4 regions of the Cobetia sp. ICG0124 genome follow, and region 1 is predicted to be linked to each of the others. Evidence: predicted binding sites of a transcription regulator. Region 1 holds the regulator's gene; each other region holds the start of a gene.
What was found. Region 1 encodes sigma-54, which starts transcription at its own class of promoters, with help from an activator protein. Its sites were predicted from a motif close to TGGCACNNNNNTTGCTNT; they were not measured.
Positions count from the first base shown of each region.

Region 2: CU110_RS06795 (putative urea ABC transporter substrate-binding protein) is a predicted target of sigma-54. The motif match lies at 1,910-1,927, and genes of this name have one in related genera.
Region 3: CU110_RS09330 (aminomethyltransferase family protein) is a predicted target of sigma-54. The motif match lies at 1,579-1,596, and genes of this name have one in related genera.
Region 4: CU110_RS09305 (dimethylamine monooxygenase subunit DmmA family protein) is a predicted target of sigma-54. The motif match lies at 2,059-2,076, and genes of this name have one in related genera.

Region 1 is NZ_CP024893.1:2,610,941-2,615,151, forward strand. It holds gene lptA (lipopolysaccharide transport periplasmic protein LptA) at 1-416, shown strand, start outside; gene lptB (LPS export ABC transporter ATP-binding protein) at 413-1,153, shown strand; gene CU110_RS12260 (RNA polymerase factor sigma-54) at 1,305-2,753, shown strand; gene raiA (ribosome-associated translation inhibitor RaiA) at 2,960-3,268, shown strand; gene CU110_RS12270 (PTS sugar transporter subunit IIA) at 3,278-3,748, shown strand; gene rapZ (RNase adapter RapZ) at 3,795-4,211, shown strand, end outside.
Region 2 is NZ_CP024893.1:1,477,289-1,481,499, forward strand. It holds gene CU110_RS06790 (ABC transporter permease subunit) at 1-434, opposite strand, end outside; gene CU110_RS06795 (putative urea ABC transporter substrate-binding protein) at 544-1,701, opposite strand; guanidine-I (ykkC/yxkD leader) riboswitch at 1,755-1,863, opposite strand; gene CU110_RS06805 (iron-siderophore ABC transporter substrate-binding protein) at 2,185-3,204, opposite strand; gene CU110_RS06810 (TonB-dependent siderophore receptor) at 3,230-4,211, opposite strand, start outside.
Region 3 is NZ_CP024893.1:2,011,156-2,015,366, forward strand. It holds gene glnT (type III glutamate--ammonia ligase) at 1-1,141, opposite strand, end outside; gene CU110_RS09330 (aminomethyltransferase family protein) at 1,828-2,973, shown strand; partial or broken gene CU110_RS09335 (XRE family transcriptional regulator) at 3,294-3,941, shown strand; gene CU110_RS09340 (LysR family transcriptional regulator) at 3,870-4,211, opposite strand, start outside.
Region 4 is NZ_CP024893.1:2,005,311-2,009,521, forward strand. It holds gene CU110_RS09295 (DUF3445 domain-containing protein) at 1-319, opposite strand, end outside; gene CU110_RS09300 (PDR/VanB family oxidoreductase) at 359-1,303, opposite strand; gene CU110_RS09305 (dimethylamine monooxygenase subunit DmmA family protein) at 1,288-1,974, opposite strand; gene CU110_RS09310 (FMN-binding glutamate synthase family protein) at 2,576-3,916, opposite strand; gene CU110_RS09315 (protein glxC) at 3,931-4,211, opposite strand, start outside.

The DNA of each region.
Region 1 (4,211 bases):
CGACGCTTTCCCCGACCGCACTGGCGCTGGACAGCGATGCCAACCAGCCGATCAACATTGCCGCCGACTCACTGTCACTGGATGACAAGGCCGGCACAGCCACCTATACCGGTCGCGTGGAAATGCGCCAGGGCAGCATGAAGCTGGATGCCGCGCGCGTGGACATCAGTCGCGCCGACAGCGGCGAGATTTCCCTGGTCAAGGCCACCGGCCAGCGCGCCTACATGGAGCAGAAACCCGATACCGACGAGCGACTGGTCAAGGGCTGGGCGAATACCATTCGCTACCACGCGCTGGAACGTCGGGTGGAACTGGTCGGCGATGCCCGTCTGGAGAAAGGCGATGACACCTTCGAAGGTGGCTACGTGGAATACTTCCTGGACAAGCGCCAGGTCAATGCCAGCAATGGCACATGACTGCTGCCAGCCCACGTACCCTCAGCGCTCGTCATCTGGCCAAGGCCTACAAGGGTCGCAAGGTCGTCAAGGACATCTCGCTGGAAATCCGCCAGGGTGACATCGTAGGCCTGCTGGGCCCCAACGGGGCCGGCAAGACGACCTCGTTCTACATGATCGTCGGCCTCGTGCGCTCGGATGCCGGTAGCGTGACCATCGATGACCACGACCTGTCCGGCGCCGCCATGCATCAGCGGGCTCGCGCCGGCATCGGCTATCTGCCCCAGGAAGCCTCGATCTTCCGCAAGCTCTCGGTATCCGACAACATCATGGCGATCCTCGAGACGCGCAAGGACCTGGATCGCAACGGACGCAAGGCACGCCTGGAGGAGCTGCTCAACGAGTTCAGCATCACGCATATTCGTGACAGTGCCGGCATGAGCCTTTCCGGCGGGGAGCGCCGCCGCGTGGAGATCGCTCGCGCACTGGCCACCGAGCCAGACTTCGTGCTGCTCGATGAGCCGTTTGCCGGCGTGGACCCCATCTCGGTGGGCGAGATCAAGAGCATCGTGCGCCAGCTGCGCGACCGCGGTATCGGGGTGCTGATCACCGACCACAACGTGCGCGAGACACTCGACATCTGCGATACCGCCTACATCGTGGGCGATGGTCAGATCATCGCGCATGGCGACGCCGACACCATCCTCGCCAACCAGCAGGTGCGTGATGTCTACCTGGGCCATGAGTTCAAGCTCTAGTGCCACACCTCACTCGAACGCATGACGTCCATACCACCTTGGTGGCAACATGGCATGCAAGTTGCTTGAATATTCTCGACTGCCCCTTGTCAGTGCCCCGACCCACGGTATAGCGTAGATGCACGTTCCTTTGCCGTGAATGACAGACCCCATGAAACCCACCTTGCAGCTTCGACTCGGCACTTCCCTGACCATGACCCCGCAACTTCAGCAAGCGATCCAGCTGCTGCAGTTGTCGACGCTGGACCTGCGTCAGGAGATACAGCAGGCGCTTGAGTCAAACCCCATGCTGGAGCTTGACGAGGAATACGAGTCGCTGGATGTCGCGGAGACACAGGACAAGAGCGAGATCTCCACCTCCGAGACCAACAGCGAGATTCCTGAAGAATACCCTCTCGACAGTGACTGGTCGGACCTCTACCAGGATCACGCAGGCAGCCTGACCAGTTCCGGCAGCGGAAGCTCGAGCGAGGACGGGCCGGACTTCGATCGCAACACCAGTGTCGAAAGCCTGCAGGACCACCTGCGCTGGCAGCTGGCGATGACGGACCTCGATGCACGTGAACGCCAGATGGCGGAGAGTCTGATCGATGCGGTGGATGGGGCCGGCTACCTGAGCATGAGCCTGGACGAACTGGTCGATGGCCTGCGAGGTCAGGGACTGCCCGGCCTCAAGGCGTCGGAACTCGAGCAGGTCCTGCTGCGCCTTCAGCAGTTCGATCCCACCGGTGTGTTCGCTCGAGACCTGCGCGAATGTCTGCTGCTGCAGCTGGCCCTGCTGCCGGACGATCTGCCGCTGCTGGCCCAGGCCCGCCGTCTGGTGCGGCAATTCCTCGAGGCACTGGGCAATGACGATCGCAAGCTGCTCAAGCGTCGCCTGAGCCTGGATGATGATGAGCTGGATCACGTCATTCGTCTGGTACGGGCGCTCGACCCGCGCCCGGCGTCCGCCTGGGGCGAGCCTGCCAGTGATTACGTCATCCCGGACCTGCTGGTCCGTCATACGCGTCACGGCTGGCAGGTCGAGCTCAACCCGGAAGCGCTGCCCAAGCTGCGTATCCAGCCGGAATATGCCGCCCTCATCAAGCGGGCCGACAAGTCCGCGGACAACACCTTCCTCAAGGACAATCTTCAGGAAGCCCGCTGGCTGATGAAGAGCCTGTCCTCACGCAATGACACCCTGCTCAAGGTGGGCCGCGAGATCATGGCGCGCCAGATCGACTTCCTCGAGCAGGGGGAAGAAGGCATGAAGCCGCTGATCCTCGCCAACATCGCGGAAGTGGTCGAGATGCACGAATCCACCATCTCGCGGGTGACCACCCAGAAATATATCCACACCCCGAGAGGCGTGTTCGAACTCAAGTTCTTCTTCTCGAGTCAGGTGGGTGGCAGCGGCAACGGTGACGCGCATTCCAGCACCGCGATCCGCGCGCGCATTCGCAAGCTGATCTCGGAAGAACCGGCGCGCAAGCCATTGTCCGACTCACGCCTGGTGGATCTGCTGGCCAGTGATGGCATCGAGGTAGCGCGCCGGACGGTCGCCAAGTATCGCGAGGCCATGGGCATCCCCTCCTCCAGCGAGCGCAAGCGCTTGGCGTGATGCTCATGAAGAACCTGCTGATATCCCTCGCTGGGTTGAAGACAAGCCTTGCCCCACGATGCAGCGCAGCGTTGATCTTTGTTCAAAGCTTGGGCATTGTCGGGGTAGACGCTCGGTACACCGTGGCCGCGCGTTCAATCAGGGTTTGCTCGCAGTCAAAAAGGGTTACAATTCAAAGGCAACCCGCTGGATAAAGGAGCGTGTCCATGCAAGTGAATATCACCGGGCATCATGTGGAACTCACCGATCCTCTCCGCGATTATGTCAACGAGAAGCTCGCTCGCCTCGAACGGCATTACGACAACATCACCAATGTTCAGGTGACACTGTCGATCGAGAAGGAACGCCAACAGGCTGCCTGCACCCTGCACGCCGCTGGCGCCGACCTCCATGCCCTGGCAGAAGACCCCAACATGTACGCTGCCATCGACGCGCTCGCCGACAAGCTGGACCGCCAGCTGGTCAAACACAAGGAAAAGTCCCAGGCTCGCTCTCAGGGCACCGGGACCCGTTGACCTTCTGCCATGACACTTGATCAGATCCTTCCCCCCGAGCGCACGCTCTACGGCGTCCCCGGGGGGAGCAAGAAGCGGGTGCTGGAATTCTTCAGCACCTTCATTGCTCAGAACATTCCCAGCCTGGACAGCCAGGAAGTCTTCTCGCGCCTGATCGGGCGCGAGAGACTGGGTTCGACGGGTATCGGCCACGGCGTGGCCGTGCCACATGCACGCAGTCCACACTGCAAGACCCCCATCGCGGCGTTCATGAAGCTCGGTGACCCCATCGACTTTGACGCCATCGATGGCGAACCCATCGATCTGCTGTTCGTGCTGCTGGTCCCCGAGGAGGCAGATGACACCCATCTCACTCTGCTCGGCCAGGTGGCGGAACTGCTCAACTCGCCCACCAACCGGGCAGCATTGCGCCAGGCAGACAGTCAGCGAGCATTGTTCGATGCCCTGACCTCGGCCATCGCCGAATTGCCGGCGCGCTGAACCTCCGCTTTCACCTCATGCTGACCTCGCCCTGGGAGAGCACTCCATGAAGATCGTGATCATCAGTGGTCGCTCCGGTTCCGGCAAATCGATTGCCCTCCAGGCGCTGGAAGACATTGGCTACTATGCCATCGACAATCTGCCCGGCATGCTGCTGGCACCATTGGTCGAGCAGCTGGAAAAGGACAGCCCCACCCGCCGGCGCATCGCGGTCTCCATTGACGCGCGCAACCTCCCCGATGCCCTGAGTCGCTTCCCCGAACTGCTCGACAGCGTTCGTCAGAGCGGCATGGATGTGCAGGTCGTCTACCTGACCACGGACTCCCGTGTCCTGCTCGAACGCTATTCCGCGACCCGCCGCCGTCATCCGCTGACCCGTGACAATGACCGCACGCTGGCCGAGGCCATCGAGATCGAGCAGCAGACACTGGCCCCGATTCGTCAGAAGGCGGATCTGGTCATC
Region 2 (4,211 bases), 1.1 Mb from region 1:
ATCAGCGCGATCTTGGCCAGCTCACCCGTCCCGAAGGCGATGAACAGGATCGGCAGGATCGCCATCGGCGGAATCAGGGACAGCACGGTGATCAGCGGTGACAGCTTGGCGCGCAGCAGTGGCAGGCCGCCGGTGAGCAGGCCGACGCTCAGGCCAATCAGCGCACTGATCAGCACGCCGGCCAGCAGGCGTTCGAGGCTGGCGAAGGTGTCGGTCCACAGCGGCAGGTCACCGGTGCGCACGTTGACCTCGGTGGCCAGCTTGGCGAAGGACTCGCCCATGGACGCGAAGGACGGCAGCAGGCGGTCGTTGGGGTTGTCGAGCAGTCGCTGGTTGGACTGCACGATGTAGAGGATGGCCAGCAGCGCGAAGGGCAGGCCACCGAGCAGCCAGCGGCCACCACGGGAGGGTGTCAGATTGATCAGGCGTTTCATGCGCGGGCTCCACGGGTGCGAACGAGAGGTGCGGTCGAGGGAGGCGGTCGGTTCACCAGCCACAGAGACAGCTTTCCTGCGGCTGGTGCGCGTCATCCACCGCGTGGCGTTACTGGCTGTCGGCCAGTGCGGCGGTGTAGCTCGGGTCGAAGCGCAGCATCACGTTGCCCTCATTGCCGACGATGCCGGCAGGCGTCTCGATGCCGATGAAGCCGGCATCCGGCGCGCCTTCGCCCAGCAGCCCCTGCGCGAAGCTGAAGTCGGCGATGTGCTGCATGGTGTCCTTGAGGCTCGGCGCATTGAAGGCGGCCACGGCCTCGGCGGGGGTGTAGTACATGTGGGTCGCGGCCAGCTGGGACTGATAGCCGGCGAGGTCGGTGCCGGCGGCATCGGCCATCTGGGAGAGCGCGGCTTCATCGCCAGCCTTCATCTTCTCCATCACCTCATACCAGGCGCCGACCAGCGCATGGCCGAAGTCCGGGTTGTCCTTCAGCGTCTGGGTATTGACGACCATCAGATCGAGAATCTCGCCGGGGATGTCGCTGGAGTTGAAGACTTCGGTATAGCCGGGCATGTCCTTGAGGGTGGCCAGCTGCGGATTCCAGGTGACCACGGCCTGGGTATCCGGGTTGCTGGCCAGCGCCACGATATCGGCATCGCCGGTATTGGTGGTGGTGAGGTCGCGCTCGCTCATGCCGACGCTGTCCAGCGCACGTGCCAACAGGTAGTGGGAGACACTGAACTGCACCAGATTGACCTCACGGTCCTTCAGGGACTCGATGGAATCGCCGTCGCGCACCATCACGCCGTCATTGCCATCGGAGTAGTCGCCCAGAATCAGCGCGGTGGAATCGACGCTGCTGGCGGCAGGGAGGGTGAGGGCGTCCATGTTGGTCATGGCGCAGCCATCGACATTGCCGGAGGTGTACTGATTGATGGACTCGACGTAATCGTTGACCTGCACCACATCGATATTGATGTCGTACTTCTTGGCCCACTTGTCGACGATACCCTGGGTATCCGCGTATTCCCACGGCATCCAGCCGGCATATACCGACCAGCACACGCTGAAGGAATTCTGCGCCATGGCCTGCGGGCTCAGCGATGCGCCAAGCAGCAGCGCGCCGGCCAGCGCGGCATGTCGGGAGGTCTTGCTGGATACGACGGATACCGCAGGGGAATCAGATGCGACAGCAGCGGATGGCGCCTGAGCGCAGGCATCCGAGAGGGAAGTCGTAGACGGGGAAAGGCGAGTGGGCTGGGTCATTGTCGTTATCTCCGGCGGAAAAAGTGAGAGGCGCCGACCTTTTCAGGCGTTGCGTCTCCCGGGCTTTTGTCCCGCCGTGTAACCCCCAGCTTGGAGGTCGAGTGCTCTCGGACCAGTCGTGACGGCTATCAGCCAGTCACCGGAACCCTAGCGCTCCATTGGTGTAGATTTTCGATTGTTGTATGCCTATCGGTGCCTCGCTGAATGTTTAGCAGAAAGCGTGCCTCCCAAGGGGTTGCCATTGCTGTGGCTCATGGTTGCGTGATCCGGCGCGTCGGTTCGTTGTGCCTCTCACCAAAGTCTTATACTTTGGTGGTGCTTTATTAGCACATACAAAAACAACGGCTTGCTCCCGATTTCCCGTGTGGCTTCACACAAGGTAAAAGGGCAGCAGCGATAGATAAAGGACACACGATGACAGACGTAGTCGAGAAGGATCTGCAGGAGTCTTCTGTGGTTCAGGCGGTTGAGAAAGGCTTTCCCTCATCGCGTTCGCGTCGTGGTGTCCTGGGCATGAGTGGGGCGGCAATTGCCGGGGCGGCGTTGGGTCGGTACCTGCCGGGGATTCCCAGTGTTTAGCTGGTCAACATAGTCGTCGAGTACCCAGGGAATCGAGAGAGGTGTGGGGTTGGCGGCAGTGCCCATCGGGCCGTTCTCCAGCAGCACCACGGCGTCCTGCTGGATGGCGGGCAGGCGGGAGGTCAGCAGATGCTCGTTGAGGCGGTCGATCAGCGGCTGGCCACCGTAGGTCAGCACGATATCGACATCGGCCAGCTCATCGAGGCGCTCGGCGCTGATCTGACCGGCAAAGCGACCCTCGACGGCGGTCTCGCTGACGAATGGCGGCGAGACCATGCCCAGCTCGTGGAAGAAGCGCACTCGGGCATCGTTGTCGTTGTAGAAGGCGATGCGGCTCAGATTGGTGGGGTCGATGTGGCTGATCACGATGATCGACTTGCCCTGGATCTCGGGATGATCCGCGATGTTCTCGGCGATCCGGGCCTCGAGACGCTCGATCAGCGCCTCACCCTCGGTGGCCATGCCCATGCCGGCACTGTCGTGGCGGATCATGTCGCGCCAGCTGGAGGACCAGCGCGGCCCCGGACGTGCCACCACCGGCGCGATCTTGCTCAGTGTCTGATAGTCGGCCTCGCTCATGCCGGAATAGGCCGCCAGGATGACGTCCGGCTGGCTGGCGGCCACCGCTTCGAAATCGATGCCATCGCCCTCGTCGAACAGCGTGTACTCGCCGGCGTCAAGCTCCTCCAGGCGCGCCTTGACCCACGGCATCATGCCGTCATCGTCGTCATCCCCGAAGGCCTGGCGCGGAAAGCCCACCGGTACCACGCCGAGTGCCAGCGGCACCTCATGATTGGCCCAGGCGACGGTGGCGATGCGCTGCGGCTTTTCCTCGATGACCGTCGTGCCGAAGGCGTGCTGGAGGGTGGTCGGGTAGTGCATGATGGCCAGGCCAATGGCGCAGGAAAGTCGTGTGAGTCGCAAGGGAGAATCCTTGACGCGCCTGTCCTCAGAAGTCGTAGGTCATGCTCAGCAGGGCACTGCGCGGCGCACCATAGAGGTACTGGCTGTAGAAGCCTTGCTGGGTGTAGTACTCCTCATCGAAGAGGTTGGAGACGTTGAGCTGGGTACTGAAGTGGTCATTGATGCGATAGCGCGCCATGGCGTTGGCCAGGAAGACATCGCCCTGACCGACCTTGGCGGTGCCGGTCGGGGTATCGGCGTCACGATAGGTGTCGCCCTGCCAGGTGCCGCCGGCGCCCAGGGTCAGGCGTGACCAGTCACCGGGCAGCTGCCAGGTGGCGTAGACCTTGGCCTGCTGGCGTGGATAGCTGGTATTGAGCTGGGTGCCATCGGAATCCTCGGCATCCACCAGCGCGTAGCTGGCGGAGAGGTTGATGCCCGGGGCGACTTCACCGGCCACTTCCAGCTCGAACCCTTCCACCACCGCGCCGTCGGATTCGGTGTAGGCCTGATCGGTAGTGCCCGCGACATAGACGCCGGGGATCTCGACGGCCAGATTGTCCTGCTCGCTGCGGAAGACGGCGAAGGACACGTCAGCGCGGTCATTGAACAGCTCGGCCTTCAGGCCCGCTTCATAGCTGGTGCCTTCCAGCGGATCGAGCAGGGCGCCATCGGGGGCGCGTTCGCTCTGGGTGTTGAAGATCTGCGTGTAGCTGGTGTACGCGGTGAGGTTGTCGGTGATATCGACGATCAGGCCGGCATAGGGCGTGAACTCGTCGTTGTACTCATAGCTGCGCTCACCGCGGTAGTTCTGGTCGATCTCCCAATCCGTCAGGCGGGCACCGAGGATCAGATGCACGGGGTCTGCCAGCGAGAAACGCGTGACGGCGTAGAAGCCTTCCTGCCTAGTCTCGGTGTCATCGCTCAGGCCCCACTCGCCCCATTCGGGCTCGGCCAGTGCCGGGTCGTCACGATCGGTGAAGCTGCCCAGCGCCGGCACGCTGCTCGCCGGAGTGCGACTCCAGATC
Region 3 (4,211 bases), 600 kb from region 1:
CGCATTCGCTCGGGGTCAGCGAGTAGAGATTGATGTTGTGGGGCGTGCCCGGGTCCAGCTTGCGCGCCACGCCATCCAGCCCCGCCGCGATGATGGCGGCGTGCACGAGATAGGGGTTGCAGCCGGCGTCCGGCAGGCGGAACTCGAGGCGACCGTAGGGCACGCGCACCATGGCCGAGCGGTTGTTGTCCCCGTAGGCGACGAAGACCGGCGCCCAGGTCGCGCCGCTGGTGCTGCCACCCCCGACCAGACGCTTGTAGGAATTGACGGTCGGCGCGGCAAAGGCACACAGCGCCGGGGCATGCGCCAGCAGACCGCCGAGGAAGTGATACGCCAGCGGCGACAGGCCCATGCCCTGGGAATCGGAGTCATCGCCAAACAGATTGCGGCCGGTGTCATCACACACGGACAGGTGGAAGTGCATGCCGTTGCCCGGGCGGTCCGCCAGCGGCTTGGGCATGAAGGAGCACACCATGCCCAGGTCATTGGCGATCTCGCCGGCAGCCATGCGCACGAAGGTGAAGCGGTCTGCCGAGGTCAGCGCATCGCTGTAGGTGTAGTTGATCTCGAACTGGCCATTGGCGTCCTCGTGATCGATCTGATAGACGTCGAAGTCCACCGCCTGCAGCGATTCGACCAGACGCTCGAGGAATTCACGCGAACGTGACAGGCCCTTGTAGTCGTAGCAGGGCTTGGCGAGGGTATCGCTCTCATCCACCGGCAACAGCTCACCCGCTTCCCCCCGGCGGAACAGTGAGAATTCCGGCTCCAGCCCGCTATTGAGTGTCCAGCCCTTCTCCTTCATGCGCTCCAGCTGCTTGAGCAGTACCACACGGCTGTCGTTGGCGAACGGTTGCCCATTGACGTAGCCATCACAGGCCATGCGCGCATAGCCCGGCTGCCACGGCACCAGGCACAGCGAGTCCAGATCGCCACGCGCCATGAAGTCCGGCCCCTCCGGCGACATGCCGAGACCACTGACGGCGAAGCCGGCAAAGCCGGCGCCCTTCTCGACCACATCCATCAGGCAATTGGCCGGCACGGACTTGGTCTTGGCAGCGCCATGAATATCCACGAACTGCGCCAGCAAGTAGCGAATATCGTGATCCTTGATGAACTGTTGCGCCTTTTCGGGTGACATCTGGGTTTCCTCTGAGAGCGGACCGGGTTCCATCTCCCTCGACACTGTCTGCCACCCCGGGAAACCTGACCCCTTGTGGTGACACGCCACGCCAAGATAGCGGATGAAACGAGTTTTTGTGATTCCTGCTGGTCAACTTTATTTCCCTCAAAGAAAAGCATGCAGCATGCCATTTCGCCAGCTGCCGCCCAGAACTTTTCATCAACCTCATGTTTTGCATGGGAATTTATTTTCCGAGCTCGTTTTACCCCACATAAAACGCCAGGTGATCCTGAGTGAAATCCTGCCCGTTTCTCGAAATAGGCATCATTTCGGTGCCCAAAGCCCCCTCTTCGCACCAGCATGACGCAAAGCGCTGATATTCACGCCCGAATTCGTGCTGCCAATCAGCGCCTGACCCGCTCAAGGATTGCCGTGTCCATGGCCTTTGACGGAATTGGCAAGCCCCTTGCTTAACCATGAGGAATGTTTCTTTCCTTTCAAGAATCGACACTCATGCGATCAGGCAAGGCAAGCAGCAGGCACAAGTCCTTGTGAAGCGCCTGAAGAGGCGCCTGAAGAGGCAACAGAACAACAACACCTCCTGCGGCGAATGCGCGTCTTGCGCGCCATCTCCGCCAGCACCAGCAGGACTACGGCACCACCCACTTACGCTAGGCAGCACGACTCACAGGAGAAAGGGACGCATGGCGAATTCATGGCGCATCTCGGCATTGGCCGAACAACACCGCAAGCTGGGCGCGGAGCTGGAAGACTGGAATGGCATGGGCACTGCCTGGAATTACGCCGTCTCGGACACGGCCGATGACCACGAGACCATCCGCACCCGCGCCGGTCTGATGGATGTCTCGGGGCTCAAGAAGATCCACTGCAACGGCCCGCACGCTCAGGCCGTGCTGGATTACGTCACCACGCGGGACATGTCCAAGCTGTATCCGGGCAAATCGGTGTACGCCAGCGTCTTGAATGAGGCCGGCAAGTTCGTCGACGACTGCATCGTCTATTGCCTGGCGCCGAACTCCTATCTCGTGGTGCACGGCACGGGCACCGCGAATGAAATGCTGGCCAAGAGTGCCCTGGGGCGTGCCGTCAGCCTGACCTTCGATGACGACATGCATGACATGTCACTGCAGGGGCCGGTCGCGGTGGATTTCCTTGAGCGTCACGTGCCGGGCATCCGTGAGCTGCGTTACTTCCACCATCTGCAGACCCAGCTGTTCGGCTACCACGTGATGATCTCGCGCACCGGCTACACCGGCGAGCGGGGCTACGAGATCTTCTGCAAGGCCAAGGACGCTCCCTCTCTGTGGGAACAGATTCTCGAAGATGGCGCCGACATGGGCATCAAGCCGTGCAGCTTCGGCACCCTTGACTGGCTGCGGGTCGAGAGCCACCTGCTGTTCTACCCGGCGGACAATTCCGAAACCTACCCGTATCCCGACCAGCCGGTGGGCGACACCCTGTGGGAGCTGGGCCTGGACTTCACCGTCTCACCGGGCAAGACCGAATTCCGTGGCGCCAGCGAACACTTCGCGCTGCAGGGCAAGGAGCGCGTCAAGGTCTATGGCGTGCTGTTGGACTCGAAAGACGTCGCCCAGATCGGTGACAAGATCTACGCCGACGGCAAGTGCGTCGGTGTCATCACCCAGGGCATGTACTCGCGCCTGAGCGATCGCTCCATGGCGCTGGCACGTCTCGAACCCGGCTATGCCGAGCATGGCACCCCGCTGACCCTCAAGACCGGCACTGACGGCGAGACCAGCCTCTCGGCCATCAGTCATTCCCTGCCCTTCGATGACCCGGAAAAGGCCAAGCGACTGGCGCGCGGCTGATCGCGCGCCACAACCTCGAGGCAATAGCCAAAGCCTCGAGGCAATAGCGCAAAGCGCCCGAGGCTGAACAGCGCGAAATCTGCGACGCATGCTCGGCATAGCGTCGAGGAGACCTGAGAGGCCTCACTCGGCATGGCGTCGAGCTGAGGCCTGCTTGCATCACCGAGGACTGGCCACCAACGTGGATGAGGGGTGGCGGTAAACTTGATAATCTCACCCGATATCCGCACGCGGGTGACGCGCAATGACTCCCACAAGGACGCGTTTCTTGTCCCGCCTGCTCATCCCTATCGCATCCCCCTCCGCCACAGGAGTTATCCATGCCGCGAGAATCCTCCCATTCCTCCGACACACCTCAACCGACAGCCCACGAAGCGCGAACGAAAGCGACTGAGACGAAAACCGCGTCGCTGACCGCAGAACCTGCCGCGCAGTCCGAGGTGAAAGAGACCATCACCGCGGCAGCCGACGAGACGCGCCTGGGACTTGAGCAGCACATTGCGCGCGCGCTCAAGCAGCAGCGAGTCTCGCAGGGCTACAAGATTTCCGATGTCTCGCGTATCGCCGGTGTCAGTCAGGGCATGATCAGCAAGGTGGAGAACGCCCAGGTGTCCACCAGCCTCGATACCCTCAACAAGCTGTGCAATGCCTTGAGTCTGCCGATCTCGAAGCTGTTCAGCGATTACGATGTCAATGGGCGTGGTGCCCAGCACATCAAGGCCGGGCAAGGCATGCAGGTGGTACGCACCGGCACGGAAGTCGGCCATGCCTATCAACTGTTGAGCTACAAGCAGGGCCCCAAGAAGCGCTACGAACCCTTCCTGATCACCATGGATGATGCCAGCGAAGTCTTCCCCAACTTCTGCCATGCCGGACATGAATTCATCTACCTGCTGTCAGGACATCTCACCTATCGCCACGGTGACAAGTTCTATGAGATGGGCCCCGGCGACAGCCTGGCCTTCGATGCCGGCGTTCCGCATGGCCCCGAGAAGTTGAACGAGGTCCCGATTCAGCTGCTGTCGATCATTCACTACGACGACAAGTGTCGGTGTCACCTGGCGCAGGGCGTCCAGCTCGGTCAGATAACGCTCCAGCACCAGGTTGGGCGCGCGGCTCTTGCGCGTGATGGCGCTGTAATAGGTGACATAGGAGTTGGCCACCGGGCTGAGCGCCTGCATCTGGCCATCGCGCACCCAGCGCTCGGCATAGTGGGTGGGCAGATAGCCGAGATAACG
Region 4 (4,211 bases), 610 kb from region 1:
CCCGGGCGTAGTGCGTCATCACGAATTCCAGGAAGTCCCAGGCTGCCGGCTGCATGTGTGGCATCACCAGGCAGCGTCTGGGGTCCTTGGCCAGCACCCGCTCACGCTCGGCGATCTCGCTCAGATAATGCTCATCGATATCCAGCATGTGCTCGGTGATGGAACCCGGCTTGCCCGGCAAGACATGTGGCTCGATATTGACCGAGTAACGGTACTCATCTTCCGGGAACGGGAAGGGAAAACGCTGGATGGCGTAGTCGGAATTCTTGAAGGTGAACTGACCATGGAACGCCTGGTCATCTCGCGGGGAAAATTGCATGTTCCTGCTCCTTGGGGGTCCATCTCGCGAAAGACGGTTTCAGAGATCCAGCACCAGCCGCTGGCTGCGTGCCCGGGAAACGCAGGGCATCACGCAGCGCTGACTGGCCCGCTCCTGTTCATCGAGGAAGGCGTCACGGTGTTCCGCCTCCCCCTCCAGCATCTCGACCCGACACTGTCCGCAGACCCCGCCGCGACACAGGCTCGTCACCTCGACACCGCTGCGCTCCAGCGCTTCCAGCAGGGATTCCTGGGCACCGACCGCCACTTCCACGCCGCTGCCACGCGCCACGGCCATGAAGGGAGTCCCCGGCTCCGGGGCGGCAAAGACCTCGTGATGGATGCGCGCGAGACTCCAGTGCAACTCGCGCGCCGCGTCCTTCACGGCATCGATCATGGCCTGCGGGCCGCAGAGGTAGACGTGCGTGCCGGCGGGCTGACGCGCCAGCAGGGCCTTGAGATTCGGACGCTCGAGACGGTGCTGGGTGATGTTGCCACTCGCCAGATAGGGCGCGGCCTCCGGGAAGCGGGCGACGTCGAGGTCCTGGCTGCGCAGGTGCAGCTCCCAGCTGGCGCCACGCCTCTCCAGTTCCGGCAGGTAGGAGAGAAACGGCGTGATGCCGATGCCGCCTGCCAGCATCAGGTGATGGCGCGCCTGCCAGTGCGGCAGAAAGAGGTTGGCCGGCGGGCTGAGCTCCAGCTCGTCGCCGACCTTGACGCGGGAATGGATGGCTTCGGAGCCGCCACGCGAGACCGGCTGACGACGCACCGCGATGCAGTACTGCGAGGGATCATCCGGCGGGCTGATCAATGAGTAGGCGTTGCGACACACCCGCCCTTCTCCTGGAATGCCCAGCACCACATGACTGCCCGGCGAGAACGGCGTGAAGGGGGAAGCCTCATCGGCAGGCACCAGAGTGAGACGGCGCACGCTGCTGCTGAGCTGATCGACCGCGGCGACCCGCGCCTTCATGAAGCGAGACATGGTGCCACCTCCTCCTGTGGGGGGATCTCTCCCGGGGCTTCCGCATCGATTCGCACGCCCATGTAGGCACCGAGGCGCTTGGAAAAATGATCACGCACTTCCAGCATCAAGCCGCAGCCATCGCAGGCCGCCGGCGAGTGGATGACATGCTCACTGACCTGCTGACAGTGCACGCAGAACACATGCCGCCCCAGGGCAGCGACCGGCAGCATCACCATGTCATCCAGCAACAGCCCCTGCAGCTGAGCCAGATTGGCGACCTGCCACACGAAATGCTCACTGCCGATGATGACCAGACACCCCGCCGCGCCTACCTCGCCGATGGCACCCGCCAGCGCATCGCAGGCCAGGGGGCGATCATCGACGTCGTACCAGCGATGCAGGCGGGCGCTGTCGGCGGGCCCCGTGGGCAACGCCTCTGTTGCCGGAGCGGATTGCACGGCGCCTCCCACCTCGCGGCTACCGAGCTGCCCCAGCAGCGTACTGATCAGCTGACAATGCATCTGCAGTTGCTGACGGGCGTTGCCCGCCGCCTCTCCAGTGCCTGGCAGGCTCTCGGGAGACTGGCATGCCACCAGATAGCGTTGGGCATCGGGCAGCGCCTCGATGCGTGGATAGTGTTGCCGACTTCGAATCCCGGCAGTGACAGAGGATGATTGCGGGCTTTTCATGACACGACCCTGCTCTGAGAAATTGTCCTTGTTGTAATGCCGCCGTCTTGACGATGACGCGCATCCGACTACCACTCCATTTCTTGAGCATATTTCGTGCCATTGACGGCAAAATCATTCCCCAATATACCCGGCAAAATCGTCTGAAAACCCCACTTCACATATGAACAATCAATAGAGGAACTCACGCACCAAAACAGAGCGCAAAACTCGTGAATAACGGCTTTTATTCACCATTATTGCCCTGATCCAATCTCACCTCATAAGCCAATCGCTACGCCTGACATATTTCTCATTCAATATCTTCAAGATGCTGAAAGAATGGAAAAACTTTATCCTGGGAGAATCATGACCTCACGATCCACACGACACTACATGCTCTCCAAAGGGTGAGGCGCTTTGATAACTCAATATCGTCAGGTCATATTTTTCTACATCAACCGGAGCAGAGTTCTTGTCATTGCGACATTTTGCCTGGACAACATTGCGGCGAGCTTGCTGACAAAAGGCTTCGCAGCTTTGCCATGACAATCATGCGCAATGGCAGCCATGCACGATCGCTCTCATGCGCAATGGCACACGCACGATAGAGATCGTGCCATCAGTATCCGCCCTGCCCCGGCACCCAGTTGGTGCCCGCCAGAGGCACCCGGGCCATGGCCGCGGCTTCCACGTTCAGGGCGACCAGATCTTCCGGTTCCAGGTGGTGCAGGTGCGATTTGCCACAGGCACGTGCCAGGGTCTGGGCTTCCAGCGTCAGCACGCGCAGGTAGTTGGCCAGACGCTTGCCGGCTGCGATCGGGTCCAGTCGCTGGCTCAGCTCCGGGTCCTGGGTGGAGATACCGGCCGGACACTTGCCATCCTGGAAGTCGTCATAGAAACCGGCGGCGGACCCCAGCTTCTGATACTCATCGGCATAGCGCGGATGGTTGTCGCCCAGCGCAATCAAGGCGGCAGTACCGATGGCCACGGCATCGGCACCCAGCGCGATCGCCTTGGCCACATCGGCGCCATTGCGAATCCCACCGGAGACGATCAGCTGCACCTCACGGTGCAGGCCCATCTCCTGCAGTGCCTGAGTGGCCTGGGGGATGGCGGCCATGGTCGGGATACCGACGTGTTCGATGAAGACATCCTGGGTGGCGGCGGTGCCGCCCTGCATGCCATCCAGCACGATGACATCCGCGCCCGCCTTCACCGCCAGCTTGACGTCATAGTAGGTGCGGGTCGCGCCGATCTTGACGTAGATCGGCACCTGCCAGTCGGTGATCTCACGCAGTTCGGCAATCTTGATCGCCAGGTCATCCGGGCCGGTCCAGTCCGGGTGGCGACAGGCGCTGCGCTGGTCAATGCCCTGCGGCAGCGTACGCATGCCCGCGACCCGCTCGGAAATCTTCTGGCCCAGCAGCATGCCGCCACCGCCGGGCTTGGCGCCCTGGCCGAGCACGACTTCAATTGCGTCGGCCTTGCGCAGGTCGTCCGGGTTCATGCCATAACGTGACGGCAGATACTGATAGACGAGGCGCGAGGACTGGCCGCGCTCCTCCGGGGTCATGCCGCCATCGCCGGTAGTGGTGGAGGTGCCGATTTCCGAGGCACCACGCCCCAGCGCTTCCTTGGCCTGGGCGGACAGGGCACCGAAGCTCATGCCGGCGATGGTCACCGGCGTGCTGATCACGACCGGCTTCTTGGCATGGCGCGTGCCGAGCACGACTTCGGTCTCGCACTTCTCGCGATAGCCTTCCAGCGGATAGCGCGACATGCTGGCGCCGAGGAACAGCAGGTCATCGAAATGCGGCACCTTGCGCTTGGCGCCCCAGCCACGGATATCGTAGATTCCCGTCTCCGCCGCGCGCTGGATCTCATGGATGACATCGCGGCCGAAGGTGGCGGATTCCCGCAGTGCCGGGTTGTAAGGCTGTGTTTGAGTTTCGTCAGTCATGTTGGGCATCCTGATCAGTAGGCTGAGGCGTTGTCGACCTTGAAGTGATAGAGCTGACGCGCAGATCCATAACGCGTGAAGCTGGCCGGGTCTTCATCGATTCCGGCACTCGCCAGCAACTCCGCCAGTTCTTCCAGGTGCTCGGCACGCATGTCCTTGGCGATGCAGTCCGCGCCCAGCGATGCGACCGTGCCCTTCACGTAGAGTCGCGCTTCATAGAGCGAATCGCCGAGTCCTTCGCCGGCGTCGCCGCAGACCACCATGCGCCCCGCCTGGCCCATGAAGGCACTCATGG